3 regions of the Amaricoccus sp. B4 genome follow, and region 3 is predicted to be linked to each of the others. Evidence: riboswitches for the same ligand, from Rfam matches in the RefSeq annotation. Region 3 holds a riboswitch; each other region holds the start of a gene.
The links. Region 3 has a riboswitch for cobalamin ahead of ACF66B_RS13680 (energy-coupling factor ABC transporter permease). Riboswitches for the same ligand answer to the same signal wherever they lie in the genome.
Positions count from the first base shown of each region.

Region 1 (5,143 bases), 930 kb from region 3:
GCCGCCCGGGCCGCCCGGCCGCAGGCGCCCCGGCGGGAACGACGCCCGTGCCGGGGCGGTATTCCCCCGCCGGCGGCAGCGCCTTCGCCCCGGCCACCGGCCCGGCATAGAGCCCGGCGGCGAGCGCGAGCTGGGCGAGGGCCGCCTGGGCCGCCACCGCGCCCCCCGCCTCGCAAAGATGCGACAGGCGGCGCAGCGTCGCGACCGGCAGGGTCGAGAGCGCATCGAGCCGCGCATCGTCCCGCCCGTCACCGGGCAGCACCGCGAGCGCGATCCCCCGCCGCCGCGCCAGATCCTGAAGCTGGAGCAGCCCGTAGGACCAGTAGGGCTCGCCGCCGATCAGCCGCACCAGCACGCCGCGCGCGCCCGCAACCGTCCGCTCGAGATAGGTATCGACCGAGAGCGGATGACGCAGCGCCGCGAGATTGGCGAGCCTCAGCTCCGGCAGGCTCCCGGCCGCGCGCCGCCACCCGGCGGCAAAGGCGCCGAGATCGCTGTCGGAGAAGGACAGCACCACGAGCTCGGCCGGATCCTGGCCGAGATCCTGCGGCGCCGCTGCATCCTCGAGCCCGTGGCTCTCGCGGAAGATGACGTGCATCGGAGCGTCTGCCTTACTCCGCGGCGACGGCGCCGAGCGCGCGGTCGAGATCGGCCCGGATCGCGGCCGCGTCGATGTCGTCGTGCTCGGCGATCACCACGAGCCGGCCCTGTCGCGCCGCCGTGCCCCAGGGCCGGTCGTACTGGGTCCGCACCCGCGCGCCCACCGCCTGCACCAGGAGCCGCATCGGCTTGCCCGCGACCGCGACATGGCCCTTCACCCGCAGGATGTTGCGGCTCCGGGCGAGATCACGCACCGCCTCGGCAATCGCCTCGGGGTCGGCGATCTCGGCCACGTCGATGACGACGGAGTCGAAATCGTCATGCTCGTGATCCTCCGCGCCGTCGTGATGCGAGGGCCGCGCGGCGAGATCGTCCTCCGCCGCCGCGCCGAGCCCGAGGATCACGCGCGCGTCGATCCGGCCCTCCTCCATCGCGAGAACGGGCAGGGCGCGGCCGAGCTCGGCCCGGATCGCGGCCTCCGCCGCGGCGAGCCCCGCTGGCCCGGCGAGATCGGCCTTGGAGAGCAGCACGATATCGGCGCAGGCGATCTGGTCCTCGAAGACCTCCGAGAGCGGCGTCTCGTGGTCGATGCTCTCGTCCGCCGCGCGCTGGGCATCGACCGCCGCCGGATCGGGCGCGAAGCGGCCCGCCGCCACCGCCTCGGCATCGGCCACCGCGATCACCCCGTCGACGGTGATGCGCGAGCGGATCGCCGGCCAGTCGAAGGCCTTCAGGAGCGGCTTCGGCAGCGCAAGACCCGAGGTCTCGATCAGGATGTGATCGGGCCGCTGCGGCAGCGCCATCAGCGCCTCGATCGTCGGGATGAAATCGTCGGCCACGGTGCAGCAGATGCAGCCGTTGGCCAGCTCGACGATGTTCTCGGCCGGGCAGGCGGCATCGGCGCAGCTCCGCAGGATGTCGCCATCGACGCCGGCCGTGCCGAATTCGTTGACGACAACGGCGAGCCGGCGCCCCTCCGGATTGGCCATCAGATGGCGGATGAGCGTGGTCTTGCCCGCTCCGAGAAAGCCGGTGATGACGGTGACGGGGGTCTTTTCGAGCGTGGACATGGGGCTCAGGTCTCCAGGGGCGGGATACGGGCGATCGACTGCTTGCGGAAGATGACGGGGCGCGCGCGCCAGGGCACGATGCCGTCGGGGGCGGCGGCATAGGCGGCCGCGCCCTCGAGAATGGCGCCGACATCCGCCTCCGGGTCGAGATCGCCGTAGACATAGGTCCAGCGCCCGTCGGCACAGAGCGCAAGCGCACAGCCGCGCGCGCAGGCCGAGAGGCATTCGACGCCGCGGAGCCGCACGCCCTCGGGCAGGTCCGCCGCCGAAAGCGCGGCAAACATCCGTGCGCCGGGCACGAGCCCGTCCTCCGGCACGGGCAGGCCCGCGCGGCAGGTGGTGCAGACGGCCAGCGTCACGGCCGCCGCGGCCGGGGCTTCGGAGTCGTCCGGGTCTTTCGTCGTGCCAGTCACAAGCGCATTCCCCTCGCTCGCGCGAAACGGGGAGAGGCGGCAGCTCGGGCAAAGCGGTGGGGCACCGTGCCAGGCCGGTCGCGGATCACCCCGTCCGCATCATGGTCCTTCGTGCTGGCAGGTCTCCCGGCTTGCGGAGTCGGGGCCCTTTCGGGCCCTGCGGCGGCTCCACCTTCCCGGCCCATCGGGCCAGTGGCATCGGAGCGCCTCTCCGGTCACGGTCGCGGGGGCGGCTGCGCTTCGGGAAAAGATCCCCTGTCGCATTCCCTCTTCGCCTGTCCTGGGACAGGAACCAGCAGGCGCAGATGCGGCCGGATGCGCGGCATTGTCAAGCGGCCTCTTGCCGCCCCGTCGCCCGGCCGCCGCATCCCGCCCGCGCCGGGGGGGCTTGACCTTCCCATGGTGGAAGGGTGCAGACCGGCGGGAGATCCAGTTGCGAAAGGGAATCGGAGCAATGACGGAATTTCAGGTGAAGGGCATGACCTGCGGCCATTGCGAGGCGGCGGTCCGCAAGGCGGTGCTCGCGCTCGACCCCGGCGCCGAGGTGGTGATCGATCGCCCCGCCGGCCGGGTCAGCGTCGAGACCGGCGCGGCGCGCGAGGCGGTGGCCGCGGCGATCGCGGCGGAAGGCTACGAGGTTGCCGGCGCGCCCGCCTGAGGCGCGCCGCCGTCTCCGGCCTCAGCCGGAGATCGAATAGGCCACGGGCCGCGTGCGGTCCGGGCTTGCGCGAAGCTGCGCGTAGAAGCGGTTGATGTCCGCCGCGCGGCAGAGCTCGGTGCCCGGCGTTATGACCGCCGCGGCGCCGGCCGCGACGCCGAGGGTGAAGGCATCCTCCGGCGCGCGGCCCTGCGACAGCGCCCAGAGCATCGCGCCGAGAAAGCTGTCGCCGGCGCCGACGGCGCTCGTCACCTTGACCTCCGGCGGCAGCAGCCACCAGGTCTCGCCGCCGCCCGCGAGCAGCGCGCCGTCATGCCCCATGGTCACCGCGAGATACTCGACCTTGCCGGTGGCCGTGAGTTCGAGCGCTGCCGCCTCGATCTCCTCGGCGGTGTCGAGCGGCCGGCCAAGCAGCGCGCGCAGCTCGCCGAGGCTGGGCTTGGCGAGATGGATCCCGCCCGCGGCCACCGTGGTGCGGAAGACCGCGCCCGAGGTGTCGAGCACGAAGCGCGCGCCCTTCTGCCGCGCGATCTCGGAGATCTCGCAGTAGCAGGTGAGCGGCAGCCCCTTCGGGCAGGAGCCGCTCGCGACGATATAGTCGAAATCGAGCCCCCGGATCACGTCGAGGCAGGTGGCCCATTCGGCATCCGTCACCCGCGGCCCGTCCGGGGTGAAGCGGTATTCGAGCCCGGTGGCGCGCTCGTATACCGCGTGGCTGATCCGGGTCTGGTCGGCGATGTGGATCGGGTGCGCCTCGAAGGGCAGGCCCGAGAGCAGCTGGTCGAGCAGCGCCCCGGTCGAGCCGCCGCTGAAATAGATCGGGATCGTCGCGCCGCCCAGCTCGGCGATGACACGGGCGACGTTGATGCCGCCGCCGCCGGGATCATAGCGCTCGCCGCTGGTGCGGATCTTGTGGGTGGGATGCACGGTCTCGGTCTCGCAGGAGCCGTCGACGCACGGGTTCAGCGTCAGGGTGACGATGGGCTTCATGTATCTCGTGTCTCTCCGGGCGCGGTCGCGCGTTGGGGCCGGGGGCCTTGCCTTTCAGTCCGGGGCCGGCAGGGGGCGGGGTGGGTCTCCCGCCGGTCGGGGCCAGACTAGGGGCTGGCGCGCCGCGGCGCAAACCCCGAGCTGCGGCAAATGCGGCGAAATCTGCCGCAGCGCGGGAAACCTGCCGCGCCGCCGCTCCGGGCGTTCCGGCCGCCGGCGCCGGTCGCCATGACGTTCTCGTGAATAATATGCACAAGAAATCGCCGTTCCGAAGTCACGCTGTCTAACAATTGGCCTGTTCTCCGAACTCTGCCCTGAGAGGGGCGAATAACCTTGCCAAAATTCCGGTGTCTTCGCAGTTTTCGCCCGCTGCATCGCATGGGGCCCGGCCGGGAGAAGGCCTTGAGGGGGGATGTGCGGGCGCAATTCGACATGCAGTCAGCAAGGACGGAAGAAGACATGCGCAACAGCTACAGGAACCTCTGGATGGGCGCGGCACTGGCCGGCAGCCTCTCCGCGATCCCGGCCTACGCCCAGGACGACGAGACGATCAAGGTGGGCATCCTGCACTCGCTCTCCGGCACGATGGCGATCTCCGAGACCACGCTCAAGGACGCCATGCTGATGCTGATCGAGGAACAGAACGCCAACGGCGGCGTCCTCGGCAAGCAGCTCGAGCCGGTGGTCGTCGACCCCGCCTCCGACTGGCCGCGCTTCGCCGAACTGGCCCGCGAGCTCGTCGCCGGCCAGGGCGTCGACGTGGTCTTCGGCTGCTGGACCTCGGTGAGCCGCAAGTCCGTGCTCCCGGTCTTCGAGGAACTCAACTCGATCCTCTTCTACCCGGTCCAGTACGAAGGCCAGGAAAGCCAGCGCAACGTCTTCTACACCGGGGCCGCACCCAACCAGCAGGCGATCCCGGCGGTCGATTACCTGATGGAAGAGGAAGGCGTGGAGCGCTGGGTGCTCGCGGGCACCGACTATGTCTATCCGCGCACCACGAACCAGATCCTCGAGCAGTATCTCAAGGATTCGGGCGTGGCGCCCGAGGACATCATGATCAACTACACGCCCTTCGGCCATTCCGACTGGCAGACGATCGTCTCCGAGATCAAGGAATTCGGCTCGGCCGGCAAGAAGACCGCGGTGGTCTCGACCATCAACGGCGATGCCAACGTGCCCTTCTACAAGGAGCTCGCCAACCAGGGCATCTCCGCCACCGACATCCCCGTCGTCGCCTTCTCCGTGGGTGAGGAAGAGCTCGCGGGCCTCGACACCGGCCCGCTGGTCGGCCACCTCGCGGCCTGGAACTACTTCATGTCGATCGACACCGACGAGAACGCCGACTTCATCGACGCCTGGCACGCCTACACCGGCAACGATGCCCGCACCACCAACGACCCGATGGAGGCCCA
Region 1 covers NZ_CP171225.1:3,772,323-3,777,465, forward strand. Annotated here, with positions in the region: gene cobN (cobaltochelatase subunit CobN) at 1-598, opposite strand, end outside; gene cobW (cobalamin biosynthesis protein CobW) at 612-1,670, opposite strand; gene ACF66B_RS18130 (DUF1636 family protein) at 1,676-2,083, opposite strand; cobalamin riboswitch at 2,182-2,395, opposite strand; gene ACF66B_RS18135 (heavy-metal-associated domain-containing protein) at 2,538-2,741, shown strand; gene ACF66B_RS18140 (1-phosphofructokinase family hexose kinase) at 2,763-3,731, opposite strand; gene urtA (urea ABC transporter substrate-binding protein) at 4,218-5,143, shown strand, end outside.
Region 1: it holds a riboswitch for cobalamin, as region 3 does, so the genes downstream of both, ACF66B_RS18130 (DUF1636 family protein) here and ACF66B_RS13680 (energy-coupling factor ABC transporter permease) in region 3, are expected to answer to the same signal.

Region 2 (5,143 bases), 1.7 Mb from region 3:
GAAGGAGCACGCTCCGGATTGCCATCTCGTGAAGCTCGGCAGCTTCGGCGCCTACGCCAAACCGGGCCTCGATATCCCGGAAGGCAACGCCAAGATCTCGCTCAACGGCAAGGAATCCGCCGTTCCGGTGCCCTTCCCGCGCGCGAGCGACGATTTCTACCACATCACCAAGATCAACGACGGCAACTTCGCGGGCCTCGCCTGCCGCAAGTGGAACCTCAAGATCTCCGACGTGATGCAGTCGACCGTCTTCGGCGCAGCCACCGAACGGACGCTTCAGGACGACCGCCTGTGCACCCGCTTCGACTATGACGAGATCTTCGGGACGGTGGTGAACCGCTTCGTGACCCAGGCGATCGCCGGGGTGCCGATGACCGTTTACGGTTCCGGCACGCAGACCTCCGGCATCATGGTGCTCGAGGACTGCATCGAGATCCTGAAGAGCCTGGCCTATAATCCGGGCGCCGCGGGCCAGCACCGCATCGTCAACAACTGCCCCGGCAAGTACAGCATCAACGAGCTCGCCGAAGTCGTGCAGTCGGAAGCCGAAGTGCTCGGCCTTCAGGCCTCGGTCTGCCGCGACAAGTACAACCCGCGCTTCGAAGACGGCACGGCCTACGACTATGCCGTCGAGACCAAGTATATCGACAGCGTGCTGACGCCGACCGAACTGAATTCCGCCGTTGCCCAGGGCCTCGGCTTCCTGCTTCAGTTCAAGTGCGAAATCGACATTCCGTCGATCGAGCCGACCCACACCTGGTAATCAGGTCTTCCGCATCCCGGGTGCCGCCCGCGCCCTGGATGCGCCCGTCCGCCCCTGCGCCCCAATGCCATGGAGGGTCCGCGGGGGCGCGACGCATGTACGCTCTGAAAATGCGTCGGGATGACATTTCCGCTCCGGCCGCTCGGGAGCTCCTTTTCTGCTTCCGGGATACACCGAAGCCGAAAGGTTGGCTGCGCTGGGCGCAGCCGTCCTGGTGCGGACGACGGGGCTCGAACCCGTACTCCCTTACGGGAAGCAGATTTTCGTACCACTTCGACTTTCGAAGCCGCCCCTCTCCGGGGCGTTCGTGGTCTGGACTGTCCCTTCACCATAGCCGGAAAGCCTCCTTTCCAGCCTTAGGCACCGCCCGTCCAGTCTCTACACCTTCTCCCCCGAAGGAGAGCTTGGCTCGGGATTGGCATGGGGCCGGGAGAGCGGGCGCGCCAGCCTCCCAACCCGTTAGCTTTCCCCGACTTTGAGCGGTTCTGCACCGGGGGTTTCCCGCCCGGGCACTCCAATTGAAGTCTGCCGCGTCTGCCAGTTTCGCCACGTCCGCACGCCCGGCGATCGCTACCGAAGCGGCCCGTGAAAGTCCACCGGATTTCGGCATACGCTGGCGCTCCCGCCCTCACGCAACGCTCCCCGCTCCAGGAGGCGTGCCATCTTGACAGAAGACCGGCCGCACGGGAAAAGGCACGAATTCGGGTGCCTGCCCTCCGGGGTGGGCCAAGAGGGAATGCGGTGCGGGGAAAGGCCCCAGAGCCGCAGCTGCCCCCGCAACTGTAAGCGGTGAGTCCCGCGCCCAGGAATTCGGCCACTGGAGCAATCCGGGAAGGTCGGGCGCAGGGGGCCACGACCCGCAAGCCAGGAGACCTGCCCGGATATGTCACCCAACCTCCACGCGGGGCGCGTGCAGGTGCGGCTCCCCGCAGCGGTGATCCGGATCAAGGTCCGTTGCGGAGGGGTCATACCCGACGGCAGCGGACGCACATTCCAGCGGGCGCCCTGATAAGGCCCCGAGGCCAGAGGGAACGCACATGCCAGTGACGGCACCGCATCATAGACCCGCCCGGACCGCGATCGCGGCCCTGTTTGCCACCACCGCGCTTGCCGCCGGTCCGGTTGCCGCCGCGGACGACGGCGATGTGATCGAGCTCGACGAAATCGTCATCACCCCCAACCGCACGGCCACGCCCGCCGACCGGTCCGGCGCCGCAGTCTCCGTCCGCGATGAGGCGGAGATCGCCGCCGACGATCGCCCTTTCGTGCTCCAGCAGCTCACCTCCATGCCCGGCGTCACCACCAGCCAGGCAGGTCCGGCGGGCGCCACCTCGGGCTTTGCCATCCGCGGCGCACCGCAGCAGTATGTGCGCGTCTATGTCGACGGGATCGAGATTTCCGATCCGACCGGTCCCCAGGTCGCCTCGTCGCTCACCGGCCTCGGCACCGACGGCATCGGCCGCATGGAGGTGCTCCGCGGCAGCCAGTCCGCGCTCTACGGCGGCCAGGCCGTCGCCGGCGTTGTCGACATCTCGACGGCCGGGCCAACGAAGGACGGGCTCGAGACCCGCTACACCCTCGAGGGGGGCAGCTTCGACACCTTCCGCGGCGAGCTCGGCCTCGCCGGCCGCGACGAGCGCGGTGAATTCGCCCTCAACCTCACCCACTACCGTACCGACGGGTTCTCCGCCGTCGAGGCCGACGATGGCAATCCAGAGCGCGACGGCTACGAGACCACCCGCCTCGCCCTCACCGGCCGCTACGCGACCTCCGACACGGTGACCATCTTCGCCTCCGCATTCCAGCAGCACGAGAAGGCGGATTACGACATGAGCTTTCCGGCCTATGCCGATGCGGATTACTGGTCCGAATCCGACCAGTGGGGTGCCCGCGCCGGGCTGGACATCGCCCCGCCCGCGAGCCTCCTCACCCACCATCTCGCCATCAGCTACTACGATGTCGAGCGCGAGTTCCACGACGACTACCCCTACAAGACCGACGGCAACCGCGTTCGCGCCGAATATCTCGGCACTTATGACGCTGGGGCGGCGGTCGGCCTGCAATACGGCCTCGACTGGTCGCAGGAGACCAGCACCCCGAGTGACGGCGCGCGCGAAGACAGCTCGATCACCGGCATCTTCGCCCAGGCCGACTGGGCCCCGACCAACGCGCTCACGGTCAATGCCGCCCTCCGCAACGACAGCCATTCCGAGTTCGGCAGCTACACCACCGGCCGCCTGACCGCGGCCTACCTGCTGCCGAGCGCCACCGTGCTGCGCGCCTCCCTCGGAACCGGCTTCCGCCCGCCCTCGCTCTACGAGCTCTATGACCCGTTCGCCGGCGACTCGAACCTCGATCCCGAAACCAGCCGCAGCGCCGATATCGGCATCGAACAGGCCTTCGCCGACGGCCGGGGCCAGGCGACGGCGACGCTCTTCTGGCTCGAGATCGATGACCTTATCGAGTACGACTACGATCTCTGGCGCTACGTGCAGAGCGACGGCACGGCGAAGAGCTCCGGCGTCGAGCTTTCCGCCTCCTGGGCACTGGCCCCGAGCCTCAGCCTCTCGGGCGCCTATACCTATACCGACGCCACCGATGCCGATGGCGCGCATCGCGACCGCATCCCGCGCCACGCGCTCTCACTCTCGCTCGACGGCACCGCGATGGAGCGCATCTCCTACGGGCTCGAAGCCCGCTACTCGGGCGATTACACCGACAGCACCGGCCCGGCCGAAACCGCGAACTTCCACAACGATTTCCTCATCGTGAACGCTCGCGCGGGCTATGCGATCAGCGATGCGGCCGAGCTCTATGTCCGGGTCGAGAACCTGCTCGACGCCGAATACCAGACCGTGCGCGGCTACGGCACCTCCGACCAGGCGGTCTTCCTCGGCGTCAGGGGCATCTTCTGATGCACGCCATGGCGCGGTTCGCGACGCTCCTTGCCTGCCTCGTGCTGGCAGCAGCGCCGCTCCGCGCCGCGCCGGCCGCCCGGGTCGTCTCGATGAACCTCTGCACCGATCAGCTCGCGATGCTGCTCGCCCGCCCCGGCCAGCTTGTGGCGGTGAGCGACATTGCCGCCGACCCTGTCTCCTCCGCCATGGCCGCGGAGGCCCGCGCCTATCCCACGCATCACAACAGCGCCGAGGAGATCTATCTCCTCGCCCCCGACCTCGTGCTCGCCGGCGAGTATTCCCCCGCAGAGACCGTCTCGATGCTCCGTCGCCTCGGCATTCGCGTCGAGAGCTTTCCGATCGGCGAAAGCTTCGGGGATATCCGCACCGCCGTCCGCCGCATGGGGGATCTGCTCGGCACGCCGGAGCGCGCCGAACGCCTGATCACCGAGATGGATGCCGAGCTTGCGGCCCCCCTGCCCGCAGAGCGCCCGCGCGCCGCGATCTTCTACGCCAACGGCTACACCTCCGGAACCGGCACCCTCGCTGACGCCGTTCTCGAGGCCGCGGGCTACAGCAACATCGCCGCCGAAGACGGCCGCCAAGGCCTCTCGCGCTTCCCCCTCGAGCTGCTTGCGCTCTCCCATCCCGATCTCCTCATCACCGGCCAGGACTACGGGAGCCCCGCCCGCGCCCAGGAGATCCTGAGCCACCCGGCGCTTGCCCACCTGCCCCGGGACCGGGCGCAGGTTTCCGACAAGCTCTGGGTCTGCGCCACGCCGCGCGCGGCCGAAGCAGTCCGCCTCCTGCGCGCGGCACGCCCCGAATGAAGCGCGCACCCATCCCATCCTCCGTGCCCCGGAAGGCACCATGACCGCCGCCGCCCGCACCCGGCTGGTGATCGCCGCCCTCGGCCTCCTGACCGCAGCGCTCTTCGCCGGCTCCCTTCTCGTCGGCCCGGCGGGGTTCGGCATGGGGGAGAGCCTGCGCGCGCTCCTCTCTGGCCAGGGCGATGCCATCGCGCTGGTGATGCGCGAGATCCGGCTCCCCCGCGCGCTCCTCGCGCTCCTGATCGGTGCCGGGCTCGGCGCCTCCGGCGCGACGCTTCAGGGCTATCTCAGGAATCCGCTCGCCGAACCCGGCCTGCTCGGCATCTCCGGCGCGGCCGCGCTCGGCGCCGTCCTCGCGCTCTATACCGGCCTGTCCGTCGCCTTCCCCCTGGCGCTGCCCCTCTCGGCCCTCACCGGCGCCATCGCCGCCACCGTCCTGCTGCAGGGCCTCGCGGGCAGCGCGCCCGGCTCGATCAGCCTCATTCTCGCGGGCGTCGCCGTCTCGAGCCTCGCAGGCGCCCTCACCTCGCTCGTGCTCAACCTCTCCCCCAATCCCTTCGCCGCCTCCGAAATCGTCTACTGGCTGCTCGGCTCACTCGCCGACCGCTCCATGGCCCATGTCTGGCTCGCAGGCCCGTTCATCGTCGCAGGCA
Region 2 covers NZ_CP171225.1:654,694-659,836, forward strand. Annotated here, with positions in the region: gene ACF66B_RS03125 (NAD-dependent epimerase/dehydratase family protein) at 1-763, shown strand, start outside; cobalamin riboswitch at 1,450-1,659, shown strand; gene ACF66B_RS03130 (TonB-dependent receptor) at 1,801-3,678, shown strand; gene ACF66B_RS03135 (ABC transporter substrate-binding protein) at 3,687-4,490, shown strand; gene ACF66B_RS03140 (iron ABC transporter permease) at 4,531-5,143, shown strand, end outside.
Region 2: it holds a riboswitch for cobalamin, as region 3 does, so the genes downstream of both, ACF66B_RS03130 (TonB-dependent receptor) here and ACF66B_RS13680 (energy-coupling factor ABC transporter permease) in region 3, are expected to answer to the same signal.

Region 3 (5,143 bases):
GGCGTGATTGAATGCCCGGGGACTATGGCAGGTTGTGGCGCGGAAGCAAAAGGTTGCGTCGCTATTGGGGCCCGGAACAACATCGAAAAGGGCAAGCTGATCCCGCAACCTTCAACGACGCCTCTTCGTTGCTGCGAAAGGCGGCGCCATCCGGGGGTGCCGTCGTATTCCACTGTTTTTGCGAAGATGTTCCGGGATTATTTTACGTAAGGATTTTGTGCAATCTGCCCAGGGGAAAGTGAGGGCCAGTGATGGCAGCCCCTTTCACCCCAGCTCGAAGCTCGCGACGCCGAAGGTTCGGGAGGGGTCTTCGGGCGGCGGGGGCCCGAGCCACATGCGGGCGGTCTCGAAGCCCGGTGTGAGGCCGAAGTCCCAGGCGAGCGCGGTTGCGGCCACGTTGGGTTCGGGGACGTCGAGGATGACGGGGCCGTCGCCTGCGTGGCGGGCAAGCGCGGTGAAGAGGGCGCGGGCCTCGCCGGGGCCGTCGGCGAAGAGCGGCCCGATCTTGCTGCCCTCGAGGCAGGCGCGCAGCACGCCGTAGCCGCGGATCCGGGCGCCGCGCAGGAGGACAAGCGCCGTTCGATGGGGGGAGGGGGCGAGCCAGGCGCGGAGATAGGCCGGACGCGCGTAACCGGCGATCGCCGCGTCATATGCGATCACCGCCGCGACGAGATCGGGTGTGATCGGCCGGATGCCCTCGGCGATGGGGTCCGGTGCCGGTGCCGGGCCGCTGAAGCGGATGTTGCGGTGGGAGAGGGCGAAGCCCGAGCGGCGGTAGTTCGTCTGTTGCGCCACCACCCCGTCGAGGCCGATGGAGGCGCCCGCGCGCCGCGCGATCCCGGCTTGCCAGAGCGCGAGCCCGTGGCCCTGTCCGCGCCATTCGGGGCGGCAGATGTAGAGGCCGAGAAAGCCCACCTCCGGCGCGTGGCGCACGACGGAGATCGCCGCCACCGGTTCGCCCCCGATCTCCCCGATCAGGAAGCCCTCGGGGTCGCTTGCGAAGAAGGTGCGGGCATCGTCGCGGCCGGGATTCCAGCCCTCGAGCGCGGCCCAGTCGAGGACACGGCCGAGATCGGCTTCGGTCATGGTTCGGATCGTCAGCATCGGAGCCTCCCGCAGACTGCCCGGCGATCATAGCGCGTCTGGCGGCAGGATGCAGGTGGGGGAGGCGCCGCCCCCAAATGGGCGGGGGCGGCGCGGGACGCGTCAGGCGGTGTGGACGCGGGTCTGGACGAGCCGCGAATGCGACAGGCCGTGGAGCGCCTTGGCGGCCGCGAGCACGCCGAGATCGGCCAGCGGCTCGATCAGGATCACACTCATGTAGGCGGCGCCAAAGCTCGCGATGGCCGCGAGGTTCGAGGCTTCCAGGCCGTGGCCGTAGAGCGCCCAGAACCCGACCCAGAGCACTACGCCGCCCTGATAGGTGACGGAAAGGGCAAGCGCCTCGCGATACTTGAGGTCGACATAGGGTGTGCCGTTGGCGATGAGCCGGTGCGCGACGGCCCGTACAGCCAGCAGCGGCACGATGAGCGTCGTCACGTTCATGCCGTATTGCGGCAGGTCGAACGGGGCGAAGAACAGGCCCTGGATCAGCAGGCCGAGGGCAAGGCCGAGCGCGGCGGGCGCGGCGCCGAAAATCAGGAAGAGTGTCGATCCGAAGATCAAATGCACTTCCGAAACGCCGACCGGGAAATGCGGCAGGATCTCGAAGAAGGCGAAGACGAGGCCGGCGGAAACCGCCGTGCGCAGCGCCAGTGCGCCCAGGCCTTCGCTGCGGGCTTCGGCGATGGCGTGCCGGATGACCCAGGCGCCAGCCCCTGTGGCGGTCGCGTAGGAGAGCGCAAGTTTGGCGCCGGTCACCACGCCGGGTTCGATATGCATCTGATTGTCCTTTCCGTGCGCCGCATACACCCCGTGCAGCGGCCTGGATTGCGCAAGAGGACGGACGAGGGCAGGGACAGGGCAGTGACGCCCGGCCGGACGCGCCCCGCGCCGCCAGTTCGAACGCCATCGGGCCGGTCTCCGGGCTTGCGAGCGGCGTTTCCGCCGGGCGGTCCGCCTTCCCATGCCCGACCGGGCACAGTGGCATCATGAACCGCCGCCTCTCGCCTACCGTTGCGGGGGCAGCGCCGGAGTCGGGCGCGAGATTTTCCGCGCCCTGGACCGGCTTCCCGTTTCACCCTCGTGCCGCAGCATGATTGCCGCGCCACTTGGGCACCGTCAGGCGCAGTCAGCATAGCGTGGCGCGAGGGCGGATGGAAGTGGAGCCGTGGCGATCCAGCACCGGCGGAGCTTTGCCGGGCACGTCGGCGTGACGGCTCGTGAGGCCGGGCCGGACTTGACGGGCAGGGGGGTCGCCCCCAACCTTTTCCACGACGGCCGTTGATCGAGGTTTCACCGGCAGGCCCGGCTCCGCAACCATCTTGCAAGCATTGGTTGTATATAGGGCTGGAATGAAACCTTGAGATGCGGCAATATTGCAGTGCAAGACAATGCTCGGGAGGTCCGGGGCATTTCATCATGGCGCCGACGCGGCGTGCCTACGATCCTGAACCCGTTCGAGGTACTGAATTGTTGGACATCTTTCTTTCGGCACCTTTCGCGCATCCGGACATTCTGGATGTTCTCTTCGATGATGACACGGCGCCGGTTTCGCTGCGGCGCGCCACGCTCCCCGATCACGTTCTTGTCGAGGACAGGTCTGGCATGGCGCTCAGCCTGCTCCGGCGGGAGGGCGGCCTTACGGAGGGTGTGATCGTCACGGCGGAGGCCGCGGCGGCGGCGCGTGTGACCTTCGTGATGGCGGCCTTCGGTGCCGAGACGGCGGAGGTTCCCGTCGATGGCGCGGATGGCCCCGCAGTGGTCCTGGCCCATGTCCGGGAGAAGGCGCCTTCAGGCCCCTCGCGCATCGCCGAGCCGCGCAACTGGACCGGCGAACGGCAGATGCTGCTCCATGAGATCGTTCGCGAGATCGCCGGGCATATCGGGGAACGGCGGCCGGGCGAGATGCCCGCTCTGCTGCATGGGATCTGTTTCCGCGCGCTCGCGCGTGTCCGCGGCCGGAGCACCGATCTGCCGGCCGTTCTGCGCCGCTCACCGCGACCCGGGGATGTCGAAGTTCTCGGCCTTCAGAGCGGGTATGCGAAGTATTTCGGCGTCGAGGAGCATGTGGTGAGCCACCGGCGCTTCGATGGCGGTGCCTCCGGCCCGATCGAACGGGCGGTGATGGTCAGCGGCGACGGTGTGACGGTCGTGCCCTACGATCCGGTGCAGGGCACGGTGCTGCTCATCGAGCAGTTCCGCCCGGGGCCGCATGCGCGGCGCGATACCAACCCCTGGCTGCTCGAGCCCATTGCCGGGCGTTGCGACAAGCTCGAGCCGCTCGATGAATCGGTGCGGCGCGAGGCGCGCGAGGAGGCCGGGCTCGAGCTCGGCCGGCTCGTGCAGCTGCCGGGGTACTACTCCACCCCCGGTGTCTGTGCGGAGTTCCTGACCCCCTTCATCGCGGAGGCTGATCTTTCCCGCGCAGGCGGGGTGCACGGACTTGCCGAGGAGGGCGAGGATATCCGTTCGATCGTCGTGCCGCTCGAGGTCGCGATGGAGGCGGTCGCCTCGGGAGAGATCAATGTCGGCCCGCTCATCCTTTCGCTGCTCTGGCTCGATGCCAACCGCAGCCAGCTTGTCCGTGACTGGGGGGCTTCGAGCGCGGCTTGATGGAGCCGGGCGATCGGTCTAATCAGGGCCACCGGGATCGCCCGTCTTCTTCGTCGCGTATCGGAGTGTGCTATGAGACTTGTCAGGGATCTGCCAGAGGCCGTGGGGAACACGCCGCTGATCCGGCTGCGCCGGGCGTCCGAAGAAACCGGCTGCGAGATCCTCGGCAAGGCGGAGTTCATGAACCCCGGCCAGTCGGTCAAGGACCGGGCGGCACTCTACATCATCCGGGATGCCGAGGCGCGCGGCACGCTGAAACCCGGCGGGACGATCGTCGAGGGTACCGCCGGGAACACCGGCATCGGGCTTGCGCTGGTCGGCTCGGCACTGGGCTATCGCACGGTGATCGTCATTCCCGAGACGCAGGCGCAGGAAAAGAAGGACATGCTGCGCATTGCGGGCGCCGAGCTTGTGGAAGTGCCCGCGGCGCCTTACCGGAACCCCAACAACTACGTCCGGTATTCGGGCCGTCTGGCGGAGGCGCTCGCGGCGCAGGATCCGAAGGGCGCGGTGTGGGCGAACCAGTTTGACAATGTGGCAAACCGGCAGGCGCATATCGAGACGACGGCGCCCGAGATATGGGAGCAGACCGGCGGAAAGGTCGACGGCTTCATCTGCGCGGTGGGATCGGGCGGCACGCTGGCTGGCGTGGCGGCCGGGCTGCGCAGCCGGAATCCGGACGTCAAGATAGGGCTTGCGGACCCCGATGGCGCCGCGCTCTACAATTATTATGCCCACGGAGAACTGAAGGCCGAGGGTTCCTCGATCACCGAGGGCATCGGGCAGGGGCGGATCACCGCCAATCTCGAAGGGCTGACGGTCGACATGCCCTACAATATCCCCGATACCGAGGCGCTCGACGTGGTTTTCGACCTGCTCGCCGAGGAAGGTCTCTGCCTCGGCTCCTCGAGCGGGGTGAATGTCGCGGGTGCCATCCGCATGGCGCGCGATCTCGGGCCGGGCCATACCATCGTCACCATGCTCTGCGATTACGGCACGCGCTATCAGTCGAAGCTCTACAATCCCGACTTCCTGCGCTCCAAGGGGCTGCCGGTTCCGGCGTGGCTCGAGAGCGGCCGCACGGACATACCCGATGTGATGGAGGTCTAGGTAGACCTCATGAGGTGGGTGCCCGGTATGACGACCTTCCTGAGGACGGTCGTCCTTCTTGCGCTGCTCGTCTGCCTTGGTCCGGGCGGCGTGGCTCCAATGGCCTTTGCCCAGCCCAAGGCGGCCGCCGAGAAGGAAAAGCCCAAGGTTCCGACCTCGGAGGAACTTGACGCATGGTCGTCCAAGGTCCAGACGCTGCTCGAAGAACCCACGACCCAGATCGATCAGCTTCAGGCCGAGCGCGAGGATCTGGTCCGGGCGCGGAACGTCGCGCTCGATGCTCAGGCCAATGGCCAGAGTTCGCTCGACGATCTCAAGG
Region 3 covers NZ_CP171225.1:2,840,172-2,845,314, forward strand. Annotated here, with positions in the region: gene ACF66B_RS13675 (GNAT family N-acetyltransferase) at 265-1,104, opposite strand; gene ACF66B_RS13680 (energy-coupling factor ABC transporter permease) at 1,207-1,881, opposite strand; cobalamin riboswitch at 1,996-2,237, opposite strand; gene ACF66B_RS13685 (NUDIX domain-containing protein) at 2,575-3,714, shown strand; gene ACF66B_RS13690 (cysteine synthase A) at 3,787-4,824, shown strand; gene ACF66B_RS13695 (DUF3772 domain-containing protein) at 4,852-5,143, shown strand, end outside.